4 regions of the Bradyrhizobium sp. BRP20 genome follow, and region 2 is predicted to be linked to each of the others. Evidence: predicted binding sites of a transcription regulator. Region 2 holds the regulator's gene; each other region holds the start of a gene.
What was found. The regulator LexA, encoded in region 2, represses DNA repair genes until DNA is damaged. The targets are predictions, from matches to a motif close to TGTTCNNNNTGTGTTCNG.

Region 1: a site for LexA is predicted at 2,323-2,340, ahead of I6F33_RS24025 (ribonuclease T2). Genes of this name have one in related genera too.
Region 3: a site for LexA is predicted at 2,638-2,655, ahead of I6F33_RS22210 (YifB family Mg chelatase-like AAA ATPase). Genes of this name have one in related genera too.
Region 4: a site for LexA is predicted at 2,189-2,206, ahead of I6F33_RS17915 (DUF3072 domain-containing protein). Genes of this name have one in related genera too.

The regions. Positions count from the first base shown of each region.
Region 1 covers NZ_JADYVY010000010.1:224,327-228,532, forward strand. Annotated here, with positions in the region: gene I6F33_RS24005 (ATP-binding protein) at 1-578, shown strand, start outside; gene I6F33_RS24010 (DUF3617 family protein) at 747-1,277, opposite strand; gene I6F33_RS24015 (hypothetical protein) at 1,324-1,623, opposite strand; gene I6F33_RS24020 (hypothetical protein) at 1,807-2,268, shown strand; gene I6F33_RS24025 (ribonuclease T2) at 2,387-3,079, shown strand; gene I6F33_RS24030 (23S rRNA (adenine(2030)-N(6))-methyltransferase RlmJ) at 3,203-4,063, shown strand.
Region 2 covers NZ_JADYVY010000006.1:207,601-211,806, reverse strand. Annotated here, with positions in the region: gene I6F33_RS16700 (hypothetical protein) at 1-73, opposite strand, end outside; gene glp (gephyrin-like molybdotransferase Glp) at 205-1,413, shown strand; gene lexA (transcriptional repressor LexA) at 1,590-2,291, shown strand; gene I6F33_RS16685 (hypothetical protein) at 2,680-3,114, shown strand; gene I6F33_RS16680 (GAF domain-containing protein) at 3,332-4,206, shown strand, end outside.
Region 3 covers NZ_JADYVY010000009.1:196,030-200,235, reverse strand. Annotated here, with positions in the region: gene I6F33_RS22220 (PAS domain-containing hybrid sensor histidine kinase/response regulator) at 1-264, opposite strand, end outside; gene I6F33_RS22215 (hypothetical protein) at 466-933, opposite strand; gene I6F33_RS22210 (YifB family Mg chelatase-like AAA ATPase) at 1,042-2,580, opposite strand; gene I6F33_RS22205 (PilZ domain-containing protein) at 2,809-3,054, shown strand; gene I6F33_RS22200 (tetratricopeptide repeat protein) at 3,135-3,932, shown strand; gene I6F33_RS22195 (AAA family ATPase) at 4,052-4,206, opposite strand, start outside.
Region 4 covers NZ_JADYVY010000007.1:30,414-34,619, forward strand. Annotated here, with positions in the region: gene I6F33_RS17900 (Do family serine endopeptidase) at 1-911, shown strand, start outside; gene I6F33_RS17905 (hypothetical protein) at 1,181-1,543, shown strand; gene I6F33_RS17910 (DUF6496 domain-containing protein) at 1,550-1,867, opposite strand; gene I6F33_RS17915 (DUF3072 domain-containing protein) at 1,958-2,152, opposite strand; gene I6F33_RS17920 (hypothetical protein) at 2,268-2,489, shown strand; gene I6F33_RS17925 (hypothetical protein) at 2,586-2,828, opposite strand; gene I6F33_RS17930 (hypothetical protein) at 2,913-3,170, opposite strand; gene I6F33_RS17935 (hypothetical protein) at 3,311-3,532, shown strand; gene I6F33_RS17940 (HWE histidine kinase domain-containing protein) at 3,529-4,206, opposite strand, start outside.

The sequences.
Region 1 (4,206 bases), on a different contig from region 2:
TGCGCACCATCCTGACCCGCTTCAAGCTCGAGCTGGCACTGATCGGAGACAGTCCCGAGCTCGAAGGCATGCGCAAGGACGTCGACGAAATGTCGATGATGCTGGAGGATTACCTTGCGTTCGCCCGCGGCGATTTCGGCGAGCAGTCGCAGCCGACCGACATGGCGCAGGCGCTCGAAGAGCTGCGCAGCGATGCCGAGCGTCACGGCCATACCGCGACCGTCGCCTTCAACGGCCTGCCCGTGGTGACGGTGAAGCCGGCTTCGTTCAAGCGCTGCCTCGCCAACCTCGTCACCAACGCAGCGCGCTACGGCAAGAACATCGCCATCACCGGCCAACGCGATCACCGTTATTTGACCGTCACCGTCGACGATGACGGCCCCGGCATTCCCGCCCACTTGCGCGAAGAGGTATTCAAGCCGTTCCTGCGGCTGGACAACGCCCGCAACCAGGACGAAGGCGGCACCGGCCTGGGGCTCGCTATTGCCCGCGACATCGCCCGCTCGCACGGCGGCGACATCACGCTCGGTGACAGCCCGATGGGAGGATTGAGGGCGAGCGTGCGGATACCGGTGTAGGTGCGGTTTTCCCTTCTCCCCTTGCGGGAGAAGGGCGCGAAGCGCCGGATGAGGGGTATCTCTCCGCGCGTCCAAGTCTCATTGAATTCGCGGAGAGAAACCCCTCACCCGTCTCGCCGCTTTGCGGCGATCCACCCTCTCCCACAAGGGGAGAGGGAAAGAGCACACCTACTTCGGCAGCAGCGCCTTCAGCTTGTCCATGTCGCGCGTGTTCATCTTGAAGCCGCCGGGCATGACGATGTCACCGGGCTTCTGATCCGGCTTGCAGGCCCCGAGCCACTTGGCTTGCAGCGTCGTCGTGCTATCGCGCCCCGCCGCACCAGCAACGCCGCCTTTGGCGTGTGAGGTCGTCTTCACCGTGTAGGCCGAGTTGAAGTCTCCGGTGATCTCGGCATGCGAGGTCGTGCTGACGCCGGCGACGCTGCACTCGGAATCGCTGACATAGCCGGTCGCGGTCTTCTTGATCTCCTGCTTGGCGCAGATCTGCTTGGCCATCGGGGAGACGTTGTTGCTCATCTCCTTGTCGACGGTCTCGTCGGTGCAGTGCTGCATGGTCATCTCGGGCATGGGCGAGCCCGATGTGACAAGCTTCATCTCCCAAAGACCGGCCTTGCGCAGCGGCAGTTCGTCGGCGCTGGCGCTGCCTGCCGACAACGCGAGGCAAAGCATCGAGCCGAGCAAAGCGAGTTTGCGCGTCATGAGGGAAGCTCCCGGCTGAGAGAGGTGCGGCGCCTACGACAGCGCCTCAGTACAGTGTGCGGATCGGCCGGTCGGCGGCGCCATAAGGCACCCAGCGGCACGAGAACGAGATGTAGCCGCCCTCATAGCCCTGCACGGCCAGGAATTTCGCCACCTTGCCGTAGCGGGCGCAATGATCGACCGCGACCTGGCGCGCATCGACCCGGGTCGCCATCGAATAGGCGATGATGCCGCCGGTGTCGTTGCCCTTGAACGGCGGCACGTAATCGGCGCGCGCCGACTGGCTCGCCATCATGCCTGAGACAACCAGGCTGGCAAGAAGGCCCGCGGCCGCAATGATTCGCATTCCCGTCACTCCAATTGGCTGGCGCCAGTTTACGGTGCCGCGACGCACGTGAAAAGAACCGAACCCCTGTTGGCCGCGACACTTGGTCAAGTCCTTGCGAAGTGTTGCCGCGCTGCACTTGACCTCCTCCAACCTTCGCGGCACCGTCCGGCCTTCGCAAGACCTTAGCTGCCCGGATTGATCATGCGCGCCCCCTTCGAGAAATCGCTCCGTTTCGCCGCCGTGCTCGGCCTCATGTTCGGAGCATTGTCACTCGGCGAGGCCAGGGCCGCCAATCCGCTGGAGCTGAATTTCTGGCTGAGCGGGCCGCGCTATGACGGCGCCGTCGCCCCTTGCGACTGGGCTCTGCCGAGGATCGTGCACGAATTCGCCGAAAAGGAATCCAAGTTCTGGAATTCTTCGTTGCAGATCACCGGTTTCTCCGCCGTTCGCGAGACCGCGTTCCGGCCCTGGCAGTCCGACAACATTCCGCGGCGCTATTGCACCGGCGAGGCCATGCTCAATGACGGCAAGGCGCGCAAGGTGCATTTCTCGATCATCGAGGATGGCGGCTTTGCCTCCTACGGCAACGGTGTCGAATGGTGCGTCGTCGGCGTCGACCGCAACTGGGCCTACAATCCGGCCTGCCGCGCCGCCAAGCCCTGATCAACAGCGGCGGATTCGGGCTGATCAGCCAGTCGATGGCTGCTGCCCCAATTTTGTTCTTGAAATGTTCCCATTGCCTGCTAGGCTGTATTGCACAGTCTAGTTGAGGGGCGTTGTCATGTTTCACTCCAGATTGCATTCGTTGTCCCGCCTGATGATCTCACTGACCCTCGCTGCGGGGTTGGCCACCCTCGCGGGCGGTGCGAAGGCACAGGACAAGCGGCAGAACGCCCCGGGCGAGTTCGATTTCTATGTGCTGGCGCTGTCGTGGTCGCCCTCGTTCTGCGAGGAAGCCGCCGAACGGGGCGGCCGGTCCCAGATGCAATGCGGCGGACGGCCCTACGCCTTCGTGGTGCATGGGCTGTGGCCGCAATACGAGAACGGTTTTCCGGAGTATTGCCAGCGCCCGGCGCCGCGGCTGAACCGCAACATCGTCTCCTCGATGCTCGATTTGATGCCGGCGCCGGGCCTGATCTTCAACGAATGGGACAAGCACGGCACCTGCTCCGGGCTGGAGGGCCGCGGCTATTTCGAGATGATCCGCAAGGCGCGCGCTGCGATCAAGATTCCGGCCGAATATCTCGATCTGGCGCAGGCCAAGACCGTCGCGCCGGCGGAGGTCGAGGAGGCCTTCATCAAGGCCAATCCGGGTCTCAGCAATGCCGCCGTCTCGGTCACCTGCAACCGGACACGGCTGTCCGAGGTCCGCATCTGCCTCAGCAAGGACCTGCAATTTCGCGCCTGCGACGAGATCGAGCGCCGCGCCTGCCGCCGCGACCAGGTGACGATGCCGCCGATCAGGGGCGGGTAGCTCAGTCATTGCGAGCGCAGCGAAGCAATCCAGAGTGCCTCCGCGGACGCATTTCTGGATTGCTTCGCTGCGCTCGCAATGACAGGGGTTAGGATCGCGCCAGACAACGTAGTCCTCTCCGCCATGAACTACCGCCACGCCTTCCACGCCGGCAGCTTCGCCGATGTCATCAAGCACATCGTGCTGGCGCGCATCCTCACTTATCTGCAGGACAAGCCGGCAGCGTTCCGCGTCATCGACACCCATGCCGGCGCCGGCCTCTACGATCTCGACAGCGACGAGGCGCGCCGCGGCGGCGAATGGCTGACCGGCATCGCGCGGCTGCTGCAGGCGCGCCTGTCGAACGAGAGCGCAGCGCTGACGAAGCCTTATCTCGACATCGTCCGCGCCTTCAACCCAAAGGGGGAGCTCAAGGCCTATCCGGGCTCGCCGTTGATCGCGCGCGGCCTGCTCAGGCCGCAGGACCGGCTCGTCGCCTGCGAGCTCGAGCCGAAGGCCCGCAAAGCGCTGATCGATGCGCTGCGCCGCGACGAGCAGGCCCGCGTGGTCGATCTCGACGGCTGGGTGGCGCTGCCGGCCTTCGTGCCGCCGAAGGAGCGGCGTGGCCTCGTGCTGATCGATCCGCCCTTCGAGGCCAAGGACGAGTTCGAGCGGCTCGGCGAAGCCTTCTCGGCAGCGTTCGCGAAATGGCCGACCGGTATCTACGTAATCTGGTATCCCGCCAAGAACCGGCGCGCCACCGACACGCTGGCACAAGCCGTGGCGCGGCTCGCAGCTGCAGCAAAGCCGCCTGGAAAATGCCTGCGCCTCGAATTCAGCGTCGCGCCGCAAGCCGACAGCGCCGCCCTCACCTCCACCGGTCTCCTGATCGTCAACCCGCCCTACACGCTGCACGGCGAGCTCAAGACCATTCTGCCGGAGCTGGAAATACCGCTCGGCCAGGGCGGTGCTGCCAGATTCCGGCTGGAGGTGCCCAAGCCTTAGCGCCAAGCATTGACGCCAAGCCGTAACACTCCGGCATTCTTGGGAAAAATATGCAGGACCGGTAGTCAATCTGCAAAGAACCGTATTATGCTATTTCCGTGACTGGCTTTACGTTCCGCTTCCGCGAATGGTTGCGGCGGAGT
Region 2 (4,206 bases):
GTGCAATCTCGTCCTGGCTATCCGCAGGAAGCCGCCGCACGGCCTTCAGCGCCTTTTCGAGCAGTTCTGTCATTGGCAGAAGATAAGCCGGGTCGAGACCAAAAGGAAGTGTGGTTCCTGGCTGGCAAGGGAGGCCTTTTGCTTCAGCTCCTCCGCTCGGCTAGAACTTGCCGACCCAGTCCTGATTTGTTGCGGAGTTCGCCCGTGGCCCTGATGCCGGTTTCTGACGCGCTTGCCGCGGTGTTGGCCGGCGTCGAGCCGCTGGCTGAACAGATGGTTTGCCTCGACGAGGCCTACCATCGTGTGCTAGCCCGCGATGTCGCGGCGCGGCGCACGCAGCCGCCGGAGGCGATGTCGGCGATGGACGGCTATGCCGTGCGCACGGCCGACGCGGCAAACGATTCGAGGTTGACCGTCGTCGGCGAGGTCGCGGCGGGCCGGCCGCTCGCGGGAAGCGTCGGCCCCGGCGAAGCCGTGCGGATCTTCACCGGCGGCGTCGTTCCCGACGGCGCCGATGCCGTCGTGATCCAGGAGGACACAGCTGCCGACGGCAAACATGTGACGATCAAGGAAGCCGCCATTTTCGGCCGGCACATCCGCCCTGCAGGCGTCGACTTCCGCGAAGGCGACGTGCTGCTGCGCAAGGGAATCCGCCTCACCGAGCGCGATCTCGCCCTTGCCGCCGGAATGAATCATCCGCATCTCGCCATCATCCGCCGCCCGAGGGTTGCCGTTCTCGCCACCGGCGACGAGCTCGTGATGCCGGGCACCACGCCTGGTCGCGGCCAGATCGTCTATTCCAACGGCTATGCCCTGCATGCGCTCGCCCGCAGCGAGGGCGCCGAGACCATCGACCTCGGAATTGCCGCCGATACACTGGAGGCGACGTCCGCCGGCATCCGCCGCGCGCGCGAGAGCGGCGCCGACATCCTGATCACGACCGGCGGTGCCTCGGTCGGCGACCACGACCTGGTCCAGCAGGCGCTCAAGGGCGAAGGCATCGCGATGGCGTTCTGGAAGATCGCGATCCGGCCGGGCAAGCCGATGATGCACGGTCGGATAGGCGCGATGCGCGTGATTGGCCTGCCCGGCAATCCCGTGTCGTCCTACGTGTGCGCCTTCCTGTTCATGGTCCCCTTGATTCGCGCCCTGTCGGGCCGTTCAGCGATTCATCATCGGCGCGAGCGCGCCGTGCTGGGCCGCGATCTCGCCGCCAACGACCAGCGCGAGGACTATCTGCGTGCGCGGCTGGAGGAGCGCGACGACGGCACGCGCGTCGCCCTTCCGGTCAGCCATCAGGACTCCTCCCTTCTTGCGAATCTCGCTGCGGCACAGGTACTTCTGGTGCGCGCACCGTTCGCGCCGAAGGCCGAGGCCGGCACGCCTTGCGAGGTGCTCCGGCTGCCCGTCTGAGCCGCCCAGCCACACGCATTCCGCGAGCTTGGCCGCGTTCACCATAAATTAAGCAGTTGCGGAACACATATCGAACATATAGTGTCCGTTCATGATTTGTTTCGAGGATGTAGCGGCTTAGTGCCGACTTCATCGTGTCGGAATCGAACGACATCAACCGGGGGACTTTGGTCGAGATGTTGACGCGCAAACAATACGAGCTTCTGCGGTTCATCAGCGAACGTCTGAAGGAAAGCGGCGTGCCGCCGTCCTTCGACGAGATGAAGGATGCGCTCGACCTGCGCTCGAAGTCAGGCATCCATCGCCTGATCACTGCGCTCGAGGAGCGCGGCTTCATTCGCCGCCTGCCCAACCGTGCCCGTGCCATCGAGGTGATCAAACTGCCCGAGCTCCAGGCCGCCGCCGGCAATCGCCGTGGCTTCACCCCGAGCGTGATCGAGGGCAATCTCGGCAAGGTGCGCGCGAGCTCCAGCCCGCCCGCGGACGAGGGCGAGCGCCCCGTCGCGGTGCCCGTGATGGGCCGCATCGCCGCCGGCACGCCGATCGAGGCGCTGCAGACCCGCAGCCATACCATCAGCGTGCCGCCGGACATGCTCGGCTCGGGCGAGCACTACGCGCTCGAAGTGCGCGGCGATTCGATGGTCGAGGCCGGCATCCTCGACGGCGACATGGCGCTGATCCAGCGCAACGAGACCGCAAATACCGGCGACATCGTGGTGGCATTGATCGACGACGAGGAGGCCACGCTCAAGCGCTTCCGCCGCCGCGGCGCCTCGATCGCGCTCGAGCCCGCCAATGCCGCCTACGAGGTCCGCATTCTTCCGCCGAACCGCGTGAAGATCCAGGGCAAGCTGATCGGGCTTTACCGGAAGTACTGATACGGGAAACATCAAGCGCCGCGCGCGTTTCGATCGGCATCGGCATCCAGGATCGGAGCGGATACTTGTCCGCTCCGGCTGGACGGTTTCTCTGGTTCTGCGCCGGCTGTCCGGTCCATCTTCCCGCGCGACATTCGCCCGCGCAGGCGCGCAGCAATCTCGCTCTGCTTCACCGGTAGAGTTGTGCCGGCAGTGCTGATAGCTCCGGCCGAATGCAAGGACGCGAGGTTTGTTCCTATCGAATCCGGGAAAGATAATGTGATCGCGCGCTGCGGACGCGAGCCGCAGATTTGCCCATAACCGAGCAGAGCGTTGTATGCTTCCACTCTGATAGAGGCCTGCGCCTCGAAAGAGACGCGGGTCGCTATCCCAGCATGAGGAGCACCCGATGTGTGACTACAGCCTGCATGCCGTCGCGACGCGCCCCGCCGAAGTCGGCGAGACGATCGTCACGACAACCTTCCGCGGCACCTCGACGCGCGGTTTCGCTTCCGAAGCCGATCCCTCCGTCGCGGTCTGTCTGCTGCCGGGGACGGAGCTCGCTTTCGCCGACAATGTCCGCTACGACAACCGCTGGATCTGGACGCGCACCGTGAACTCTCGCGTCGGCAAGTTCGGCAAGATCGACCCGCACATTCCCGATCGCCATCATGACGCGATCGAATTCCCCGACGGCAAATACGTGCTGGTGACGCAGCTCGTCGAAGGCCAGCGCGCGACCGTGCTGCAATTGCCGGTGACGCAGGCAGCCCCCGAGCGCGAGCACAAGCCGCAGATCGTCGCCGACACGCGGCCCACGATCACGCGCCTGCCGATCGGCTGACGCCCTTCGGCCGACAGGCCGAGCCCGGGATTGAAATTGCCGTCGCCGGCCGAGGCCGGCGAGCCCGGCAAGTTTGTGTTTCAGGACATTCGATCGGCGAGCCCACCGCCGCGCCTCGTCGTCGCACGAAGTTTGGGCCGTGCTGCCCGCATTTTGAACGTCCGCTCCGCAGCCAAATGACCGATGCTGTCGTGGTTTGAGGCGGCGGACACGCTCGATGAAGACCTTCATTCGCGTCGTTGAACTCTGGGTACCCGACCGGACGCGCATGCGGCTGGAATTCGGCGGCGGCCTCTACGACGATGGGCTGTCCGCGTTCAAAGCCGTCAGCGAAGAGCTGCACTTCGGATATGACGAGGGACTTCCAGGCAAGGCCTGGGCCTGTGGCCACCCCGTCATCCTCACGAAATTCGCCAACTCCTATTTCAAGCGGACCGATCAGGCCGCTGCGGCCAGCCTCACCTGCGGCGTGGCGGTGCCGGTGTTCGCGGGCGAATTCCTGCAAGCCGTGCTGGTGCTGTTCTGCGGCGACGACGAGGCGCATGTCGGCGCGATCGAACTCTGGCACAACGATCCTGATCTCTCGCATGAGATGGGGCTCGTCGATGGCTATTACGGCACCGCGGACATGTTCGAATTCAACTCCCGCCACACCAGATTTCCGCGCGGCTTCGGCCTGCCCGGACGCACCTGGAAGGCGGGCCTGCCGCTGATCATCAAGGACTTGCACGACGCCAAGAGCTTCCTGCGCTGGGAGGACGCCGCCAAGGTCGGGATCAATCTCGGCGTCGGCGTGCCCTACCGAACCGGTACCGACCAGACCTGGGTTCTGACATTCCTCTCCGCGCAGGCAACGCCGATTGCACGACGCTTCGAGATCTGGGTCCCGAACGAGGACCGTTCGGCGCTGGTCTTTCGCGCCGGCGATTGCAGCGCGCAGACCGACCTCGCCGCACGCTATGCGGCGCAGTCCATCGCCAGGGGCGAAGGCAGCATCGGCGGCGCCTGGGCCGCCGGCATGCCCGCGCTCAACGACGATCTCACCTCTGACGGCTCGATCGCCGGCTCCGAAGCCTGCGCAGCCGGGCTGAG
Region 3 (4,206 bases), on a different contig from region 2:
CGTCCGCAGCCGCTTATTGACGAAGCGCAGACGCATGCTCAGCGTCGCAAGGCCGAGGCAGGCGAGCGCGAACAGGAAGCTGGCACCGATCGCAAAGGTATGGGGATCGTAGCCGGAATTGTCCGACCGGCTGCCGGAGACGAAACCATAGGCGCCGCCAAACGTCGCCGAGAAGATCATGAAGGAGCGGATCGCGAAAGCGAGCCTCGGATGCCGTCGCCTGAAACGACGCATGCGCACCTTGATCCGGAACGTCCGACCCATCGCAACCGACCCTTGCCTGAAACCCCGCCGCCGCGTGCGACGATGGCCCGCCGACCTTGCGAACAAATTGCGGCGGTGGCGCCGCCTCCGAACAGGGTTGACGAGACGTTAACGGGTCAGAGCATGATCCGGACCCGAAGGGCCGCGTTAGCGAAAAGTGTGCAGCGGTTTTCCGATCAGATCATGCTCAAACACAAAGCTCTAAAGCGATGCCGCCTGGAAGCGGCCATGGCCGCCGCGGGCGCCGACGATCAGCGCCGCCGCCTCGCGCGGCGAGAACGTCTTTGAGCGCACATAGATGCGGTAATCCGCCGGTCCTTCGCTGGAGAGATAGACCACCTGGCCGCCGTCGACCGGCTGCGCGGCGATCGCGACGAGACGCGTCGAAGGGCTGGCCTGGCAGGTGTCAGGCTCGGAGCCGAGGCCGTCGTCGACCACGGCAAAATCCGCGGCGTCGGCATCCTCGGTGATCTGAACCCGCACCGTTGCCCGCGCGGGATCGTCGGTGAAGGCGACATGCACACCGGCGGTCCAGAACAGCGAGGTGAGCTCGACCGATGTGTCGCCGAGCGCGATGCAGGGATGCGACACCGATCCGATCTCGGCGCGGGCGAACACCGCAGCCGCCAACAGGGGAACAGCCGAGGCCAGGAACTTGAAACGCAACATGACGCTCTACTCGCTAGGCCCCGGGAACTCACAACCGAAACGCGTCGGGCCTTATGGTTTGCAGAGCGTAAAGGAAAGTCGTTACCGCCGGGTTGATGCGCGGAATGATCAAGCCAGCTGGCGCACATCCTCCGCGAGTGCGCGGTACGACAGCGCTTCGGCGAGGTGCAGCCGGCCGATCTTGTCGGCATGGTCGAGGTCGGCCAGCGTGCGCGCCACCCGCAGCACGCGGTGATAGCCGCGCGCCGACAGGCGCATGGTCTCCGCGGCGTCGCGCAGCAGTTTTTGGCCCTGCGCGTCCGGCTTTGCGATCTCCTCCAGCACGGAGGCGGGGGCTTCAGCATTGGTGCGGACATGGGGCAGGCCTGCATCCGCATAGCGCGCCAGCTGGATGTCGCGCGCCGCCGCCACGCGGGCGGCGACCTCAGCTGATCCTTCCGACGGCGGCGGCAGGATCAGGTCGGCGGCGGTCACCGCCGGCACCTCGATGCGCAGATCGATGCGGTCCATCAGCGGACCGGAGATGCGCGCCTGGTAATCGCCGGTGCAGCGGTCGATGCGGCCGCGCTTGCAGGCATAGCCAGGCTCGAACGCATTGCCGCAGCGGCAGGGATTCATCGCCGCGACGAGCATGAAGCGGGCAGGGTAGGTGACGCGATGATTGGCGCGCGACACCGCGACCTCGCCGTTCTCCAGCGGCTGGCGCAGCGAATCCAGCACGCGCGGATCGAACTCCGGCAATTCGTCGAGGAACAGCACGCCCTGATGTGCCAGCGAGATCTCGCCGGGCTTGGCGCGCGCGCCGCCGCCGGTGAGCGCGGCCATGCTGGCGGAATGGTGTGGCGAGCGGAACGGGCGCCGCGCCGTCAGCGCGCCGCCTTCGATCTCGCCGGCGACCGAGGCGATCATGGAGACCTCGAGCAGCTCGCTCGGCGACAGCGGCGGCAGGATCGAGGGCAGGCGCGCGGCCAGCATCGATTTGCCCGCGCCCGGCGCGCCGATCATGAGCAGGTGGTGCCCGCCGGCGGCCGCGATCTCGAGTGCGCGCTTGGCGCTTTCCTGGCCCTTGATGTCGCGCAGGTCGAGGGTCGAGGCGGCGGCCTCGTGCACCTTCGGCGTCGGCCGCGACAGCACCTGGGTGCCCTTGAAATGGTTGGCGATCTGGATCAGCGAGTGTGCGGCAATGATCTGGATGTCCGGGCTCGCCCACGCCGCCTCGGAGCCGCAGGACGCCGGGCAGATCAGACCTTCCTCGCGCATATTGGCGCCGATCGCGGCGGGAAGGACGCCGGCCACCGGCGCGATCGAGCCGTCGAGGCCGAGCTCGCCGAGCACGGTGAAGCCGGTCAGCGCATCCGGCGGGATCGCGCCGATCGCGGCCATCAGCCCGAGCGCGATCGGCAGGTCGTAATGGCTGCCCTCCTTCGGGAGGTCGGCCGGGGCCAGATTGACGATGATCCGCCGCGCCGGCAGCGCCAGCCCTGAGGCGATCAGCGCCGAGCGCACCCGCTCGCGCGCCTCCGACACCGCCTTGTCCGGCAGGCCGACGATAGCAAAGGCCGGCAGGCCGGGCGCGACCTGCACCTGTACGTCGACCGCACGGGCCTCGATCCCCTCAAAGGCGACGGTAGAAACCCGCTGAACCATGCCGAACCAGCCTGCCCATTGCTGCAATTAGGGGTAGCAGAGCGCGGCCGTTTCCGCAAGAACAATACGGGAACAATCGCTTGGCGGCCGGTCAAATCCTAACCAGGCGTAAACGCGGTCCCGACACTACGTCTCGAATGCCACCTTCTCTCCTCAGCACATTCCAACGAATGTCCGCTACTCCTAGGGCTGCGGGATGGGCCGTGGTCTAACGGGTGAACAGTTCAAATGCTTGCAAATCGCCGGAGAAGCGAACGTCGGGTGTGCAGCCGACTCGCCAAGATCCATTTTGGCGCGGGCTCGCTGCCGCGGGATTGCACGATCACGGACATTTCGGACGGCGGCGTGAAGGTGGTGGCGGAATTTCTGGAAGTGCCGCCGCAATTCACCATCATCTTCGCGCCTGATTATTCCCGCCAATGCCGCCTGCGCTGGCGCATCGGCTGCGAATTCGGCGCCGAGTTTGTCGACTGAACCTCAACAGGCGCGCCTCCTTAACGGGACTTTAGCGTTAATGGGTAAGCATCTCTGATCAGTTGCCGAGTGATCAGAGTATGCCCAAGCGTTCGTTCCTCGCCTTATCCCCGGCGGGATATCTGTGTTCCGCCGTCCTGATCCTCGCCCTCGGCGGCTGTCAGACGGCCGGCATCGACGACGTCACCGGTGCGCTCGGCGGCAAGCGGGAGTCCGCCGCCAAGTTTGACGGCAAGTCCGACAGCAAGGCCGACCCCACGCCGGAGATGGACGCACTTCGCGAGCGTTATCGCGCCAAGCCGAGCGATCCCGCCATTGCTCTCGAATACGGCAAGGCGCTGCGTGGCAGCGGCCAGCGCGCGCAGGCGGTCGCAGTGCTGGAGCAGGCCGTGCTCGCCCGTCCTGGCAACAAGGCACTGCTCGCCGGCTACGGCCGCGCGCTCGCCGACAACGGCAATTTCCAGCAGGCCTTCGACGTCCTCGGCCGGGCGCATTCGCCCGAGGATCCCGATTGGCGCATCCTGTCGGCGCAGGGCGCTGTGCTCGACCAGCTCGGCCGCAACGAGGAAGCCCAGCAATATTACGCTGCGGCGTTGAAGATCGTGCCGAACGAGCCGACCGTGCTGTCCAATCTCGGCCTGTCCTACATGCTGCAGAATAATCTATCGAAGGCCGAACAGGTGCTCGGCCGCGCCCATCAGCGCAATCAGAACGATGCGCGGGTCCGCGCCAATCTGGCGCTCGTGCTGGGATTGCAGGGTCGCGAGGCCGAGGCCGAAATCCTCGTCAAGGCAGATCTGCCGCCGGACCAGGCCGCGGCCAAGGTCGCGGCGCTGAAGCAGCTGCTGGCGAAAAAGCAGCAGCGGGCGGACAGGTAGTCCGCCCTAGAGCATGATCCGGACCCGAAGGGCCGCGTCAGCGCAAAGTGTGAAGCGGTTTTCCCTCGCGACAAACGCGGAAGGCGTTTGCGCGGAGATCATGCTCAAATAAGCCGCGCCTACGACGCCTTGCGATGCGGGGCCGAGCTGCGCCCCGACTTGCCCTTCAGCTTCTTCAAAAGCGGCTCGAGCAGCGAGCGCTTCGGCTTCTTCACCTCGCCGCGGCCGGCGAGGCGGTTCGCCATATTCTGGAACAGAACGGTGGTGCGGTGGG
Region 4 (4,206 bases), on a different contig from region 2:
ATCCCTTCGGTCTTGGCGGCACCGTGACCGCCGGCATCGTCTCGGCCAGCGGCCGCGACATCGGCAACGGTCCCTATGACGACTTCATCCAGATCGACGCGCCGATCAACAAGGGTAATTCCGGCGGCCCGGCCTTCGACATGAACGGCAACGTGATCGGCGTGAACACTGCGATCTTCTCGCCCTCGGGCGGCTCGGTCGGCATCGGCTTCGATATCCCGGCTTCGACCGCCAAGCTCGTCGTCGCGCAATTGAAGGACAAGGGCGCGGTCACCCGGGGCTGGCTCGGCGTGCAGGTGCAGCCGGTGACGTCGGATATCGCCGACAGCCTCGGGCTCAAGGAGGCGCGCGGCGCGATCGTCGACAATCCGCAGGATGGCAGCCCGGCGGCGAAGGCCGGCATCCAGGCGGGCGATGTCATCACCGCCGTCAACGGCACCACGATCAAGGACTCTCGCGACCTCGCCCGCACCATCGCCGGCTTGACGCCGGGCACGTCCGTGAAGCTCGATGTCTTCCGCAAGGGCGACAGCAAGACGGTGACGCTGGCGCTCGGCGAGTTGCCGAACGAGCGGCAGGCCAAGGGCAATGGCAGTGGCAATGCCGACGAGGGCAGCGGACAGCCGGGTGCCGGCACGCCGCGCCTCGGCCTCAGCCTGGCGCCCGCCGGTGACGTTCAGGGCGCAGGCCAGAACGGCGTCGTCGTCACCGAGGTTGATCCGCAAGGCCCGGCCGCGCAACGCGGCATCCGGACCGGCGACGTCATCCTCAATGTCGGCGGCAAGGCTGTCAGCAATGTCGGCGAGGTGCGCTCCGAGCTGGCGCAGGCCAAATCGTCGGGCAAGCGCAGCGTGCTGCTTCAGGTCAGAAGCGCGGAGGCCACCCGCTTCGTTGCGGTGCCACTCGCATAACGTCAACTCGACCCTTACCAATCCAGGAAGGCGGCCTTCGGGCCGCCTTTTGCACACACGTCACGTCCGCACCAGGCCGGTCACATTCTCGTTAACGGCAGGGATGATGACCTGGTGCGTCCGAAAAAGCCGTGTTCGCTGATCACACTCGCAGGGCGCCTCGGTGCTCTGCGCCAACGTCGCCGCTGAGAGGGGTTGCAAGCGTGGAACTTCGAGCCTCCCGGCGCTTTGTGGAACTCGCCGGTGGTTCACAAGTGATCGGTGCCGACATGGATCGATTGAAGCTCTCGCTCAGGGGTGCGCTGCTCGTGGCGCCATTGGTGCTCTCGGGGGGAAACGCGCTCGGGCGCGACGACGGCCGCTACGCGAATTCTCCTCTGAAGCCATGGTTCGACAGTTTGCGCAGCCATCTCGGTCCGTGCTGCTCGGACGCGGACGGTTTCGCCCTTGCCGATCTCGACTGGGAGTCGCACAACGGGCGCTACCGTGTCCGCATCGACGGACAGTGGATCGATGTGCCGGATGAGGCCGTCATCACCGAGCCCAACCGGGCCGGCCGCACGATGGTGTGGCCGGTCAAGACTGCGTTCGGGATTTCGATCCGCTGCTTCATGCCGGGGAGCATGATCTGAGGCGGGTCAGCGCGACCGCTTGGATTTGCGCTTCGATGATTTCTTGTTCGACGATTTCTTGGACGACGTCGCGGACGTTTTCTTGGATGCTTTCTTGGACGTCTTCTTGGCGCTCTTGCGCTTCGAAGCCTTCTTCGGGACCTTCTTGCCCTTCTTGCGTGCCTTCGACAGTCCGATCGCGATGGCCTGCTTGCGGTTCTTGACGCGGCCGCCGCGCCCGCCACGGCCGCTCTTCGCGGTGCCCTTCTTGTAACGCCGCATCTCGGTGGCGACATCGCTTCCCGAGCTGCGTGAGTAGCGGCGCTTTTTTGCCTTGCGTGCCATGCATATTCTCCCTCGGCGGGGAGAACCATTCTGCACAGCCATGGTTCCGGGAGCGTGGAACGGCGCATGCCTAAAGCGCGATGCGATGCTCTAGAAGGAGTTTGCCAGCTCGATCTCCGCTTCCAGCACCTGGATGCGCCGGGCGGCCTCGCTGAAGGACAGATCCCGCGCATATTGGCCGGGCTGGTAGGCCTCTTCGCTGAGCCGCTTCAGCTTGAGACCCTGCGCCCGCGTCATCTGCTCGCCCAGGAAAAATCTGGCGTCGTATTTACCTTGAACCTGCATCTGGCGTCTCCGTCCTGAAATCGTGACTTGACTATATGTTCTTATTTTGTTCTAACAAGGCATGGACAACAGAATTAATGAAATTCGACGTAAAATCAGAGCCTTGAGGCTTGAGATGGCCGACGTCGAGGCGTCGGTGCGCGACCTCGTCAAGCGCGATCACGACTGCACGGAGAGAGCCCTGGCGCAGATGGACTTGCGCCGGAAGATCAATCTCTTGATCGCCGAATGGAAGGCTGCCGGCGGCAGCGACGTACTGCCGAACGTCCGCGACCGGGTGCGGCTTCGTGCCGTGAAGACAGGCGGCAACTCCGCGCGCGCAGCCGAGCGCCGCTGAGATCCTTGGCGCCGTATACTGAAGGCCGAGTGCCGAACCAAAGATAGAAGACAAAGGGCTCCGCAATGCGGAGCCCTTCATGATTCCAGGGAGCGCCTATTTGGTGTCGGTCATGCCGCCCTTGTTGGTCATGGTGCCGCCCTGATCAGAGCCGGGACCGGCGCCGCCTTGGCCGGACGGATCAGCGCCCTTGGAGGACTTGGTGTTGGCGCCGGTGGTCTGTGCCGACGACATCGAGGATCCATGCTTAGTCTTGTGCGATTTGGCCTGGGCGGCAAACGGCGCGGCGGCAAGGCCGGTTGCCAATATTACGGCGAGAGCGAGCTTGGTCGTCTTCATGCGGGGAAACTCCCTGAGTTAAATTGACGCAGGCACAAACCGCGCGTCGCGGCAGGGAGTTCCCGGCGAAGTATCTTCCACGCTTCAAGTTTGCTTGTCCTCGGCCAGGATGAACACGGCGCCGGTGAGCGTCGCGCCGATCGCGAAGGTCGTCACCAAGGTGAGGGCGAAGACCATCGCGGCCTGGCTTCCGCCATTGTTCAGCAGGTTGGCGACGGCTGGATTGGACAGGACGAGCGTGAGGCTGAAAATGAGGCCGAGCGCTGCGCCCATCATTGCATGCGTCATCAGCTTGATAAGGCCGCTGGCAGAGATCAGCTCAGACGACTTCTTGGTGCGCATGGGACGGCATCCCGAACTGCCACGCCAACGCGCATGTGATCGCCGGGTTCCGTTCCGCTGAAGGAATTGTTACCGCCCGTTTCATCCGGCGTTCATGCCGGGCTTGCCAAGATGGGCGCCAGCAAAACGGGAACATCGATATGGGTAAGGTCGTCTTTCTTTACCGCTCGCTGGCCTATCGCAACGCGGCCGCGGACATCCTGCGCAAGGCGCGCAAGCTTCCGCTTGGCGCGGAGCGGAGCGCGGCCCGCCGCTACGCGAGGGCGCTGCGCGATCTCGCCCGAACGGAAGCCTGGCTCGAGGGGCGCGTCGCGCGCGAACCGCGCACGGCGCAGAGCATGACCAGCGCAGCGTCAGGTTAACCGGATGCGCGTTGCAATTCGGCAGCGCCGGCGGTGTCGAACTTGCTTGGTGCAGCCGCCGCGGTCTTGCGTGTCAACGGCACCTCAAGACGGCACAGCAGGCCCTCGGCGCGCCAATCGAACTGCGCCTGTCCGCCAAGCTGGGACTCGATGCTCGCAAGCAGGCTTCGCGTGCCGAAGCCGCGCGATTTCGGGGTCTTGACCAGGGGACCGCCGGATTCCTCCCAGCTCAGCGTGAGCAGCTCCTCGTCGACCTGCCAATCGATCGCGAGCCGCCCCGCTCGCGTGGATAGCGCGCCGTACTTTGCCGAGTTAGTGAAGAGCTCGTGCAGTGCGAGCGCCAGCGTCTGGGCCGTCGCCGGCAGCAACTGAACTTCGGGCCCTGCCAATTTGATCTGGTCGCCCAGCGAGTAGGGCGCAAGCTCCTCGTCGATCAGCCTGGAGAGCTCGGCGCCTTGCCAGCTCGACAGCGACAGGATGGTGTGCACGCGCGCCAGCGCATTGATGCGCCCCTCGACGGCGTTGACATAGGCCTTGACCTCGTCGGCCCGGGTGAGGCGCACGATCGACTGCGCCAGCGCCAGCGCGTTCTTCGCGCGATGATCGACTTCCCGCGCCAGCAGGTTCTGCCGCTCCTCGGCGCGCTTGCGCTCGGTGATGTCGACGGTCACGCC